Regions from separate parts of the Mesorhizobium sp. B2-9-1 genome, predicted to be linked through region 1. Evidence: riboswitches for the same ligand, from Rfam matches in the RefSeq annotation. Region 1 holds a riboswitch; each other region holds the start of a gene.
What was found. A riboswitch is a leader RNA that binds a small molecule or an ion and turns the genes downstream of it on or off. The one in region 1 is predicted to bind cobalamin.
Positions count from the first base shown of each region.

Region 1 (2,898 bases):
TCGGTAAAAGACAGTGCCACGACATCCGCAGGCGCCTGCCTGAGGTCGATCGGCTCGGCGAGGTCGTCGAGCGAAGCGGATGTGGTGGCGAGGATGTGCATCGCTTTTTGGTATTAGCCTCAGCCGGCGAGGATACGCTCGATCGCCGGGCGGTTCAGCCCCTTGAGGCCGATGACGACGAGCCGCGAGCGGCGATCGTCCTCGGACGTCCAGGCGCGGTCGTAGTAATGATTGACGCGTGGGCCGACCGCCTGGAGCAGGAGCCGCATCGGCTTGCCGCCGACCTCGACGAAACCTTTGACGCGCAATACGTTTTCCTGCTCGGCGGCAAGGGCGACGCGCTCGGCCAGCTCGTCGGGATTGGTGATCGAGGGGATATCGAGGACGAAGGAATCGAAATCGTCGTGCTCATGGTCGAGCTCGTCGTCGTGATGGGTCTTGCGGTTCTCGATGTCGTCCTCCACCGCAAGGCCAAGGCCGAGCAGCACGGACGGATCGACCTTGCCCTGCGCTGTCGGCACGATCTTGACGGCACGCGCGACATGCTCGCCGATGACGGCGTTGGCACGGGCGGAGCCTGCCGCATCCATCAGGTCGCTCTTCGACAGGATGATCAGGTCGGCGCAGGCGATCTGGTCCTCGAACACCTCCTCGACCGGATCGTCATGGTCGAGGGAATCGTCCGCCGCACGCTGCGCCTGCAGCGCATCCATATCGGAAGCGACACGGCCGTCGGCGAGCGCCGGGCCGTCGACCACGGCGATGACGCCATCGACCGTCACGCGGCTCTTCACGCTCGGCCACTGGAATGCCTGCACCAGCGGCTTCGGCAGAGCGAGGCCCGAGGTTTCGATCAGGATGTGATCGACCTTGGGGTTGAGCGACAGGATTCGGTCGAGCGCCGGCACGAAATCGTCGGCAACGGTGCAGCAGATGCAGCCATTGGCGAGCTCGACGATGTTCTCCTCCGGACAGGAGTCGACGCCGCAGCCTTTGAGAATCTCGCCGTCTATGCCGACATCGCCGAACTCGTTGACGATGATCGCCAGCCGCTTGCCCTTGGCGTTCTCGAGCAGGTTGCGGATCAGCGTCGTCTTGCCGGCGCCGAGGAAGCCGGTGACGACGGTGCAGGGCACACGGGAAACGGATGCGTTCATGGTCGGTCCTTCAGCATGTCGAGGGGAGGGATGCGGGCAACCAGGCCGCGCTTGAGAGAATCGGGCCGGCCGCGCCAGGGGATCAGGCCGTCGGTCGAGGTGGCGAAGAGTTTCGCGCCGGTGACGAGATCGGCGCCGCTGGTCGTGTTCAGATCGCCGAAGACGTAGCTCCAGCAGCCGTCGCGCAGCAGCGCCGCGCTTAGCCGGCGCTTGCAGTTGCCGAGGCATTCGACGGTACGGATGTCGATCTTTTCGCCGCAAGCCGCCCGACGCGTGTCTTCGGCAAGCAGCGCGCCGGCGCGCGGATGCGCATCCGACCCGGTCTCGTCGCGGCAGGATGAGCAGACGATGACGGCGACGCCGGCCAAAGCGTCGGGCTCGGACGGAACATCCGCACTGTTTGCCGGGAAACTGCCGTTGCGATCCAAAACCATGCTCCTTGCCCGGAAAACCCGCCGGGCATTCGGATACTTAAAGTCTCAGACGGCAGGTCTCCTGGCTCGCGGGTCGTCGCCCTGAATGCCGCCTTCCCGGGAACATCCCAGTGGTTTTCGGCAGAGGCTCGTCGCTTACAGTTGCGGGGACAGCCGCGGATTTGGGTTTTGGCCCGCACCGCATTCCCTCTTGGCTCCTCCCTTTGCCGGGAGAAGACCGTCTGGGTCAGGATTTAGGCTTACGGCTAGGTCCCTGTCAACGCGCAGCTACGACACCGCGATGTCGGCCAGCGCCGGTCCGACGTCGCCGGCCGGCGTCACTTCGATTGACTCCAGGCCGAGCCAGCCCTGCATCTGCTTCAACTCGTCGAAGAGCTGGGCGGCCGTTTCGGGCGGGGCGCCGGCCTCGGCATAGGCAGCGTGGACACGCAACACGCTGGCCGGGCGATCGGCCCTCAGATCGACGCGGGCGACGATCCGGTCGCCGAGCAGGAAGGGCAGCACGTAGTAGCCATATTGGCGTTTCTCGGCCGGCGTGTAGATCTCTATGCGGTAGCGGAAATCGAAGAGTTTCTCGGTCCTGGTGCGTTCGAAGACGACGGGATCGAAGGGGGCGAGCAGGGCACGCGCTTCTATCCGGCGCGGAAAACGGGCGTCCTTGTGGAGATAGGCGGTCTTGTCCCAACCTTCGACCTTCACCGGCAGCAATTCGCCGGCATCGACCAGTTCCTCGATGCGATCCTTCGTGTCGCCCGGCGCGAGACGAAAATAGTCGCGAAGGTCGCCATAGGTGGCGATGCCATGGGCGCGGGCCGAGATGCGTAGCAACTCGCGATGCGCGTCCTCGACGGAGGGTACGGGCAGGTCGAGGACCGCCTGCGGCAAAACGCGCTCGGGCAGGTCGTAATAGCGTTCGAAGCCGCGGCGGTAGGCGGTGGTGATGCGCCCGGCCCAGAACAGCCATTCGAAAGCGTGCTTGGCCTCGCTCCAGCCCCACCAGCCGCCATTGCCCTTGTGGCCTTCGATATCGGAGGCGGCGATCGGACCGCGATCGGCGACCTCTCTATATATCTCGTCGATCATTTCCTTGCGTTCACGGCCCCATTTCGCCAGGCCGAGATACATCTCGTCGCCCTGCTCGGCGCGCTGCATGCGCCAGCGCATCAAAGGGTAGGTCTCGACGGGCAGGAACGACGCCTCATGCGCCCAGTATTCGAACACGGCGCGCTTGCGGGTGACCGCGGCATTGTCGAGCAGCGTAAGCGGGTAGGGGCCGAGGCGCGAATAGAGCGGCATGTAATGCGCGC
Region 1 covers NZ_VFTP01000001.1:111,703-114,600, forward strand. The annotation lists gene FJW05_RS00555 (cobaltochelatase subunit CobN) at 1-101, opposite strand, end outside; gene cobW (cobalamin biosynthesis protein CobW) at 120-1,157, opposite strand; gene FJW05_RS00565 (DUF1636 family protein) at 1,154-1,585, opposite strand; cobalamin riboswitch at 1,625-1,828, opposite strand; gene FJW05_RS00570 (winged helix-turn-helix domain-containing protein) at 1,859-2,898, opposite strand, start outside.

Region 2 (2,898 bases), on a different contig from region 1:
TGTCGATCATGATGCGGACATGGCCGTTCATCGTCTTTCGCATGATCGTCTATTTCGGCATCACGGTCGCCTACATCATGGCGACCGGTACGGGCGCCAGCGTCGGCTATGGCGTCGGTCACATCTCGACCGATCCCGACGGGCCGATGTCTTTTGCGCTGTGGGGCGGCGTGGTCGGCTTCGGCGTCATCTCGATCGCCGTCTACTGGATCCGCGAATACATCCTTTATGTGCTGAAAGCGGGCCATATCGCCGTCATGGTGCATCTGATCGACGGCCAAGATGTCCCCGACGGCCAGGGCCAGATCGCCTACGCGAAGGAAGTGGTCACCCAGCGTTTTGCCGAGGCCAACATCCTTTTCGTCGTCGACCAGCTGGTCAAGGGCGCCATCCGAGCCATCACCGGCCTGATCGGCGGCATCGCCGCCTTCCTGCCCATTCCGGGCCTGAGCGGCATCGTCAGCTTCATCAACACGGTGATCCGCCTGTCGTTGACCTATGTCGACGAGATCATCCTCGGCTATAACATCCGCATCAATTCGAGCTCGCCTTTCGAGACGGCGCGGCAAGGCGTCGTGCTCTACGCGCAGAACGGCAAGCACATGGTCAAGAACGCCGTCTGGCTGGCGGCGATCATGTGGGGCGTGTCCTTCGTCATCTTCCTGTTGATGCTGGCGCCCGCAGCCGCCATTCTGTGGGTCATGCCGGGCCAGCTTGCCGGCTGGGCCTTCGTGCTAGCCATCGTCTTTGCCTGGGCCTTCAAGGCAGCCTTCATCGAGCCCTTCGCCATCGCCTCTCTGATGCAGGTTTATTTTGAAGCCATTGAAGGCCAAGCGCCCAATCCCGAATGGGACCGCCGGCTCGCCGAGACCTCGTCCAAATTCAGGGAATTGCGCGACAAGGCACTGGGCTCTTTTGGCGGCGGCTCGCGCTGGGATACGCCGAGGGCCGCCTGATCATGGCTTTGATGGGCCGCCAAGCTTTGCGATTGCCGATTTAAGCGGCGCCTCGCCGGCGCCGCGAAACGTCTCGCTCATGACCAGTTCGGGCAGCGGCAGGCGCTTGCCCCAGCCATGCGCCTCAAGGTCCGGCTTCGGCGCGAATTCCGAGACGCGGCCGACGCAGAGATAGGCGATCGGCATGACATGCTCGGGGATCGCGAGAAGCCGCTTCAGCGCTTCGGTCTCGATGATGCTCACCCAGCCGACGCCGACACCTTCGGCCCGCGCCGCCAGCCAGAAATTCTGCACCGCGCAGACGGTGCTGTAGAGATCCATCTCCGGATTGTGCCAGCGCCCGAGCGGCGAGTCCTTCGAGCGCTGCCGGTCGCAGGTGATGCACAGGTTGAGCGCGCTTTCGCAGATGCCTTCGAGCTTCAGCTTACGGTAGAGCGCCTGCCGTTCCGCCTCGATCGCCGGCAATTCCTGCTCGCGCGCGGCGAGAAAAAGATCACGTACCTGCCGCCGCCTCGCGGCGTCGCGGATGACGATGAAATTCCACGGCTGCATATAGCCGACAGACGGCGCGTGATGCGCGGCGGTGATGAGCCGCGCCAGCACGCTGTCATCGAGATCGTCGGGCACAAAATGGCTGCGCACGTCGCGCCTGGTGAACATGGCCCGGTAAACCGCGTCGCGCGCCAGTTGGTCAAAGTCGTCGCCGCTCGTGGCGATCGCTGCTGCCGTCATCGCTTTTCCCCTTGCGACAAGCAGTCCCCCGCCTGACCAAGCGGTAAACCATGTCTGCCGGGCCGGTCTTCTGGCTCGGGATCGTCCCGCATCCGGCGCCTTCCCGTCTTCGACAGTGGCGTTTGCCGGCGCGGTCCCCCTTACAGTGTTGGGCACGCCACGGAGTTCAACCGTGTTCCCGATTCTCCCGCGTCGCGGGCACCAGGCAGCGGCGCGACCTTACAGCTAAGCTTGGGCCACGCCAATGGCGTTAGCGACACGGCAAGACGCGATTTTCCCCAGCCATTCGGCTGCCAAACATGGTCATTGCGGTCGTAGGTCCCTAGATTAGGCGCCATGGCCACCCGTCTCTACACGCATCCGATCTTCCTCGAACACCTCACCCCGCCCGGTCACCCCGAGCGGCCCGACCGCCTGCGCGCCATCGAGCGCGTGCTGGACGACGAGGCTTTTGCGGCGCTCGACCGCGTCAAGGCGCCGGAAGGCGACGAGAAAACGATCCTCTATGCGCATCCCGAGGATTTCGTCGAGCGCGTGCGCGCGGCGATCCCTGAGAGCGGGATCGTTTCGATCGACGCCGACACCAGCGCCAGCCCGAAAAGCTGGCAGGCCGTGATCACCGCGATCGGCGGTGCCAATGCGGCGGTGGACGACGTCTTCGAGGGTCGTGCGGCAAACGTTTTCGTCGCCGCCCGTCCGCCTGGACATCATGCCGAAAAGACCACCGCGATGGGCTTTTGCCTGTTCAACACGGCGGCGATCGCCGCCCGCTACGCCCAGAACAAGCATCAGGCCGAACGCGTCGCCATCGTCGACTGGGACGTCCATCACGGCAATGGCACCCAGGACATCTTCTGGGATGATCCGTCGGTTCTCTACTGCTCGACGCACCAGATGCCGCTTTACCCAGGCACCGGCGCGAAGGACGAGACCGGCGCCGGCAACATCGTCAATGCGCCGCTTGCGCCGCAGACCGGCAGCGACCTGTTCCGCGACGCCTTCCTGTCGCGCGTGCTGCCGTCCATCGACGCGTTCGCGCCGGACCTGATCATCATTTCCGCCGGCTTCGATGCGCACCACCGCGATCCGCTGGCCGAGATCAACCTGACCGAGGACGATTTCGATTGGGCGACCGGCCAGTTGATGGAGCGCGCCGGCCGCCACAGCTCCAACAGGCTCGTCAGCCTGCTGGAAGGCGGCTACGATCTGC
Region 2 covers NZ_VFTP01000013.1:125,088-127,985, reverse strand. The annotation lists gene FJW05_RS20800 (hypothetical protein) at 1-956, shown strand, start outside; gene bluB (5,6-dimethylbenzimidazole synthase) at 957-1,688, opposite strand; cobalamin riboswitch at 1,731-1,909, opposite strand; gene FJW05_RS20790 (histone deacetylase family protein) at 2,025-2,898, shown strand, end outside.
Region 2: another riboswitch for cobalamin. It lies ahead of bluB (5,6-dimethylbenzimidazole synthase); the one in region 1 lies ahead of FJW05_RS00565 (DUF1636 family protein).

Region 3 (2,898 bases), on a different contig from region 1:
GGAAATCCTTCGGCAGGTCGGAGAAGTCCAAAACCTCGACGCCGACGACATAGTCGAAATTGCCGGCATCGTCGCCATTCGTGCACACGCCGTAGAAGACGCCGGGCACCTCGCCCGGAATGTTGCCGATATAGGGGGCGAAGCGCTGCCACTGCATCGGAATGCCGGCGCTGGTCTCGCAGCTGTAGCGCTCGCCGAGCCCGGCGACGAGGAAGGGGCGGCTGGTCTCGAAGCGCGGCGGCTCGAGTGCGGTGAGAAGCGAACTGTCCATCAGTATGGGCTCCACAAGATCGAGGTTTTCGGTCGAGCCTTGCGCGCGCACCAACTCCGGCGTGGTGCCGAACTCATCGCGAAAGGCCCGCGTGAACGCCTCATGCGAGCCGTAGCCGGCATCGAGCGCGACCGAGAGAATGTCGCGCGCGCCGCCGGCCAGCTTGCGCGCCGCTTCGCTCAAGCGGCGTGCCCGCATGTACCCCATGACCGACCGTCCTGTGGCCGCGCCGAAGGCGCGCGTCACATGGAAGCGCGACACGCCGCTGCTTGCCGCTATCTCGTCAAGGCTGATGGCGTCGGGCAGGTGGCTTTCGACAAACCACAGCGCTTTCTCAGTCGGGTTCATGGCTCCTCGCATTTGGCTCGGCGACACTAGCCCCCGCGCCGCCGGCCAGTTTGATCGAAATTGCGCTTTGAGCGAAGTCGAACGAGTTGACAAGCCACGGCAATGTATTCTAGCTGGTAATGTTATTACATATCAAAGGGAAATAAACGACTTGCGGCAACGACCCAGCGATCCTGCCATGTCTTTCGCACGAGGGGCGGACGAAGGCCCGTTGCGACTCGCACGGGGACAACCTACGATAGCTGCGTCATGGTCCCCGAGCCGCAAGGCGAGGGGTGAAAAGGGAACACGGTGAGGCTCATCCGAGTCGAGGCCGTGGCTGCCCCCGCAACTGTGAGCGGCGAGCTCCATCCGAAACGCCACTGGCCGGCAAGGCTGGGAAGGCGGATGGCGTAACGACCCGCGAGCCAGGAGACCTGCCATCGACACGAGTTGACCGGACGGGGTGTGCCGGGAGGAGACGCGGACACCGGTCTTGTCGGCCGGTTCGTCCGGCATCCTTCCGCCGCCATTTTTGGAAAGTGACGGAAATGCCGGACGTCTTTAGCCATCGCATCATCGTCTGTTCGCTGTGCCGCGATACCGTGACCGGGCGTAGGTCCGGCGGGGATTTGTGCGCCGACCTTCGCTCAAGGCTTGCCGAGACTTTGGCGTCGTCATTTGCTGTCGAAACCGTCGACTGCATGGCCGGCTGCTCGCGCCCGCTGACCGTGGCCTTCAACGCGCAAGGCAAGGCCAGCTATCTCTTCGGTTCCATCGACAGCGGCACCGACGCCGGCGCGCTGGTCGAATTTGCCAGGCTCTATGCCTCGCTGCCCGACGGCTGGTGCAATTCCGGCCAGCGCCCGGCAAGGCTCGCCGGCAAGATACTGGCGCGCATCCCCACCGCGGGCAAGGCCAGGGAGCTGGTCCGGTGAGCGCGCTCCTGCTCGAAGCCCGCGATTTGCGCGCCACGGCAAATGGCCGGACGTTGGTCGAGGATGTCAGCCTGTCGCTGGCGGCGGGCGAGCGGCTGGCCATCATCGGCCCCAATGGCGCCGGCAAGACAACTCTGCTGCGCATGTTATGCGGGGCGTTGTCGCCGAGCCGCGGCGAGGTTCGCCTTGCCGGACGCCGGCTGGATAGGATCACCGCCGCCGAACGGGCGCTCAGCATCGCCGTCGTCGGTCAGACGGACCAGCCGGATCCGCGCCTTGCGCTCATCGACTATGTCGAGCTTGGCCGTGTCCCGCACGCCGGTCTGAGGCGCCGGCACGACGATCGCGACATCGTCGTCGAGGCGCTGCGCCGGACTGGGCTGTTGCCGTTGCTCGCGCGCACCGTCGGCTCGCTCTCCGGCGGCGAGCGCCAGCGCGCGCAGCTCGCCCGCGCCATCGCGCAGGAGCCGAAAATCCTGTTTCTCGACGAGCCGACCAACCATCTTGACCCGCGCGCTCGCGGCGAGCTGCTCGAGCTGGTGGCCGAGTTCAACATGGCCGTGGTCGCCGTGCTGCACGATCTTGCGCTGGTGGCGCCCTTCGCCACCAGCGTCGCGGTGATGAGCAACGCCCGGCTGCACGCCCTGGCTCCGCCGCGCGAGGCGCTGGCGCAGCCGCTTGTCCGCGAGGTGTTCGGCATCGACGTGCTGCGCCTGCGGCACCCGACCGAGGATCGCGAGCTCACCGTCTTCGAGCTTCCCATGCGCGCTTCCTCGCCGTCCTGAACCTGCACACCCCAACAAGGAGCATCATCTCGTGAAACGCCTCGCCTTGTCGCTGGCCCTGTCGCTCGTCGCCTCGGCCGCCTTCGCTTTCCCGGTCACCGTCGACAGCTGCGGCAAACCGCTCACCTTCGATGCGCCGCCGAAACGCGCCGTCATCCAGGATCTCAACATGGCCGAGATGGCTTTCGCGCTGAAGCTGCAGCCGTCGATCGTCGGGCTCACCGGCATCACCGGCTGGTACAAGGTCGGCCCTGAGTTCAAGTCCGAGCAGGGCGCCATCCCGGAGCTGGCGCCAAAATATCCGATGCTCGAAAACCTCGTCGCCGTGCAGCCTGATTTCTTCTTCGCCGGCTGGTATTACGGCATGAAGCCGGGCGGCGAGGTGACGCCCGACACGCTTGCCCCGCATGGCATCAAGACGCTGGTGCTGACCGAGAGCTGCGTCCATCTCGACAAGAACCGGCCCGCCGCCTCGATGGATCTGCTTTATGGCGACGTCGAGAAGTTGGGCAAGATCTTCGGCAAGCAAGCGGAGGCCGAAAAGCTGGTCGACGGCTGGAAGGCCGAGCTCGCCGGC
Region 3 covers NZ_VFTP01000004.1:34,696-37,593, reverse strand. The annotation lists gene FJW05_RS10100 (AraC family transcriptional regulator) at 1-619, opposite strand, end outside; cobalamin riboswitch at 853-1,058, shown strand; gene FJW05_RS10095 (DUF1636 family protein) at 1,150-1,536, shown strand; gene FJW05_RS10090 (ABC transporter ATP-binding protein) at 1,533-2,321, shown strand; gene FJW05_RS10085 (ABC transporter substrate-binding protein) at 2,353-2,898, shown strand, end outside.
Region 3: another riboswitch for cobalamin. It lies ahead of FJW05_RS10095 (DUF1636 family protein); the one in region 1 lies ahead of FJW05_RS00565 (DUF1636 family protein).

Region 4 (2,898 bases), on a different contig from region 1:
CTGGAATTGCGAGAAAACAAAAGACCAAAGTGGCTCTGCGGTCGTACCGACCGTTGAGCCGCTTTGGCCGCCAGGGCGCGAAACAGTGGCGGCCAACGCATCGGATTTCAGGCGTAGCGGCGTGCCGGGCTGCGCTGGTCGCGCACCGCGACCACGCGTTCGGCAACCGCGCCGAAGCCGAGCCCGACGACGGTCCACAGCACCAGCTGGATGCCGAGCGAGGCGACGCGGAATTGCCACAGCACGGTCGCTGAGAAGTTCTCCGGCACCTCGTTGATGTCGGGCAGCGCCGCCTTCACCAAAGCGAAGACGACGAGGAAGGCGAGCCCGGCCACGATCGAGGCGTTCCAGGCGCCGAGCTGCTTCCACAGACGCTGCGCCAGACCCACCGCCGCCACCATCGCCGCGATCGAGACGACGATCATGATGAAGAACAGCTCGGTGCGGTAGCCAATCGTTTCCGCATTGCCGACCGCGGGCGGGTTGGCCGGATATTTGAGGCCGGGCACCACGATCACGGCCAGAAAGCCGAGCAACGCCAGCAGCGCCGAGGTGCCGCGCGGTCCCAGCGAGCCCAGCCGGCCATAGGCGTAGGCGAAGACCAGCGAGAACAGCCCGCCAAGCGCGGCGCCATAGATCAGCACGCCGGTTGCCAGGCCGATGCCGGCTTGCGTGGCGCGGCTGACCATCTCGGGCTCCGGCGCCCCGCCGGCGGCCTGGGCCTGCTGTTCCTCGAAGGCGATCGCCTTGTCGACCTGCGGCTCGCCATAGACGTGGGCGAAGGCGAACGCCAGAATCCCGGCGACCAGCCCGACAAGCATGCCGCGCAGCAAAAGTTTTCCAACCATGTCACTAATCCCTCCAAGCAATTCCAGGAAAAGTGCGTAGCGGTTTTCCGTCCGGAATTGCGTTAGATCAGAATCGAAAGCGGGTTCAGCGATGCTGTACCGCTTTAGTGGCAGGGGAAGCCGAGCAGGTGTCGGCCGTCATGCACGAATTCGTGCACATAGGTGCCGCGGATCAGCGAGGTCGCGCCTTCTTCCGCGCCGACGAAATAGATCGCCAGCATCAAAAGCAGCCCGCCGAGGATGGCCCAGGGCAGAAGCTCGCGGACCGGAATCGCAACCGGGCCGTAGCTGGGGGCGAAGGTGGTGTCGGACATATTGACCTCCCGTGGGATACTGCGTCCCGTTGATCGAACGATGCTGCGGAATAAGGCCTGACTTTCGGCTGGTGCCGATCACAGTGGCGCGACCGTGCCGGACTCGCACCGGCTTCCAATCCCGTATAGCACTAAGACACTTGTCAGCACTTCGTTCGCCTGTCAACGACATGTAATGGCGGCACGGCTACGTGAGGCCTGTTTTTCGCTGGGCCACGGAGTTTTTCATGCTTGCCCGCCTGACGATGATCGCAAGCGGAGCGACGCCCGGCATGCGCAAGGGCCGCTTTCCGAACGATGAGCCGCCGGAGCCGCGCGCCCTCGATCGCGCCGGCGCGCTGGCCGCTTCGCTGCGTCGCGCCGACCGTGTCTGGACAAGTCCGGCGCTGGCCGCGCGGCGGACGGCCGAGGCGCTCGGCCTTGACGCGGCGATCGAGCCGCTGCTTGCCGAGCAGGATTTCGCACGCTGGGCCGACAAAAGTTTCGAGGAGGTGCAGGTCGAGGATCCCGAAGGCATGGCGGCCTGGCTCGCCGACGCAGACGCGGCGCCTCATGGCGGTGAATCGCTCGCCGCCGTCGCCCGGCGGGGTGCTGCGCTGATGGAGCGGCTGGCCGGCGAGAGCGGTCACACCATCGCGGTGACGCATGCCGTGCCGATCCGCGCCACCATGGCGCATGTGCTCGGCGCGCCGCTTTCCTCGGTCTGGAAGATCGACATCGAGCCGCTGTCGCTCACCGAGTTCCGCGGCGACGGCCGCCGCTGGGTGCTGCGCGCGAGCGGCGTCACTGTCGCCGGCTGAACGCTCAGGCGTGAACGCTCCATCCGTGGACCCGGCCGGCATATCAAGCCGGCACACCACCGTTTCAGTGATCGCTAACGGAACGGAAACGCTTCGCTGCTATGGTGCGGCCCCATGGCGAGGAGAGCCTTGCCTGAGGAGCCCGCCGGATATGGCCAGTTTTCCCGAGACCGAGCGACGTCTTCATGCGCGCGAATTCGTGCTCAAGCAAGCCACGATCATCGCCGCCGGCGTCAGGATCGGTTGCTCGGTCAGAAATCAGCACGAGCAGGGCGCGGAATTGCGCGTTGGCGCAGATGTGGAGATCCCGGACCGCTTCCTGCTCGAGGTCCCGGCCGACGATACGGCCTATCGCGCTTTGGTGCGGTGGCGGCGCAACGACCGCGTCGGCGTGGCGCTCTACAGCAACGTGCCGAAGGACTGATGCTCAAAGGTATCGGCGCACGCTCGCCCTGTAGGCGCGGTAGGGTTCGCCGAACTTGCGTTCCAGATAGGCCTCCTCGCGCAGCACCACGCCGTAATGCAGGATGGGGAAGCTCGCGATGGTCGCGATGACGGCCCACCAGCTGTCAAAGAGCAGCCCGATCCCGAGAAGCAGCCCCATCAGGCCGACATAGAGCGGGTTGCGGGTGAAGCCGAACGGGCCGCCGGTGATGATCGCGGTGGTCGGCAGCGTCGGGTTCACATTGGTGCCGCCGCGCAACATGATCGAGCGTCCCCAGGCGATGATCGCAACCGCCAGTACTGCCAGCACTATGCCGAGCACGATGGTCAGCGGGCGGCCGCCGATCGCCAGCGGCCAGACATAGCGCAGCGCCAGCATCGCGATCAGCGCCACGAGAAAGAGCAGCGGCGGGAACACCGCCACGCCCGGATTGTCCGCTTTGTCATCCATAGCCATCTTCATCGACCAGGCGCCATTGCCGCCACTATGCA
Region 4 covers NZ_VFTP01000004.1:366,154-369,051, reverse strand. The annotation lists gene FJW05_RS11960 (CbtA family protein) at 108-848, opposite strand; gene FJW05_RS11955 (CbtB domain-containing protein) at 953-1,162, opposite strand; adenosylcobalamin (AdoCbl) riboswitch at 1,163-1,306, opposite strand; gene FJW05_RS11950 (histidine phosphatase family protein) at 1,390-1,962, shown strand; gene FJW05_RS11945 (PilZ domain-containing protein) at 2,114-2,386, shown strand; gene FJW05_RS11940 (isoprenylcysteine carboxylmethyltransferase family protein) at 2,390-2,857, opposite strand.
Region 4: another riboswitch for cobalamin. It lies ahead of FJW05_RS11955 (CbtB domain-containing protein); the one in region 1 lies ahead of FJW05_RS00565 (DUF1636 family protein).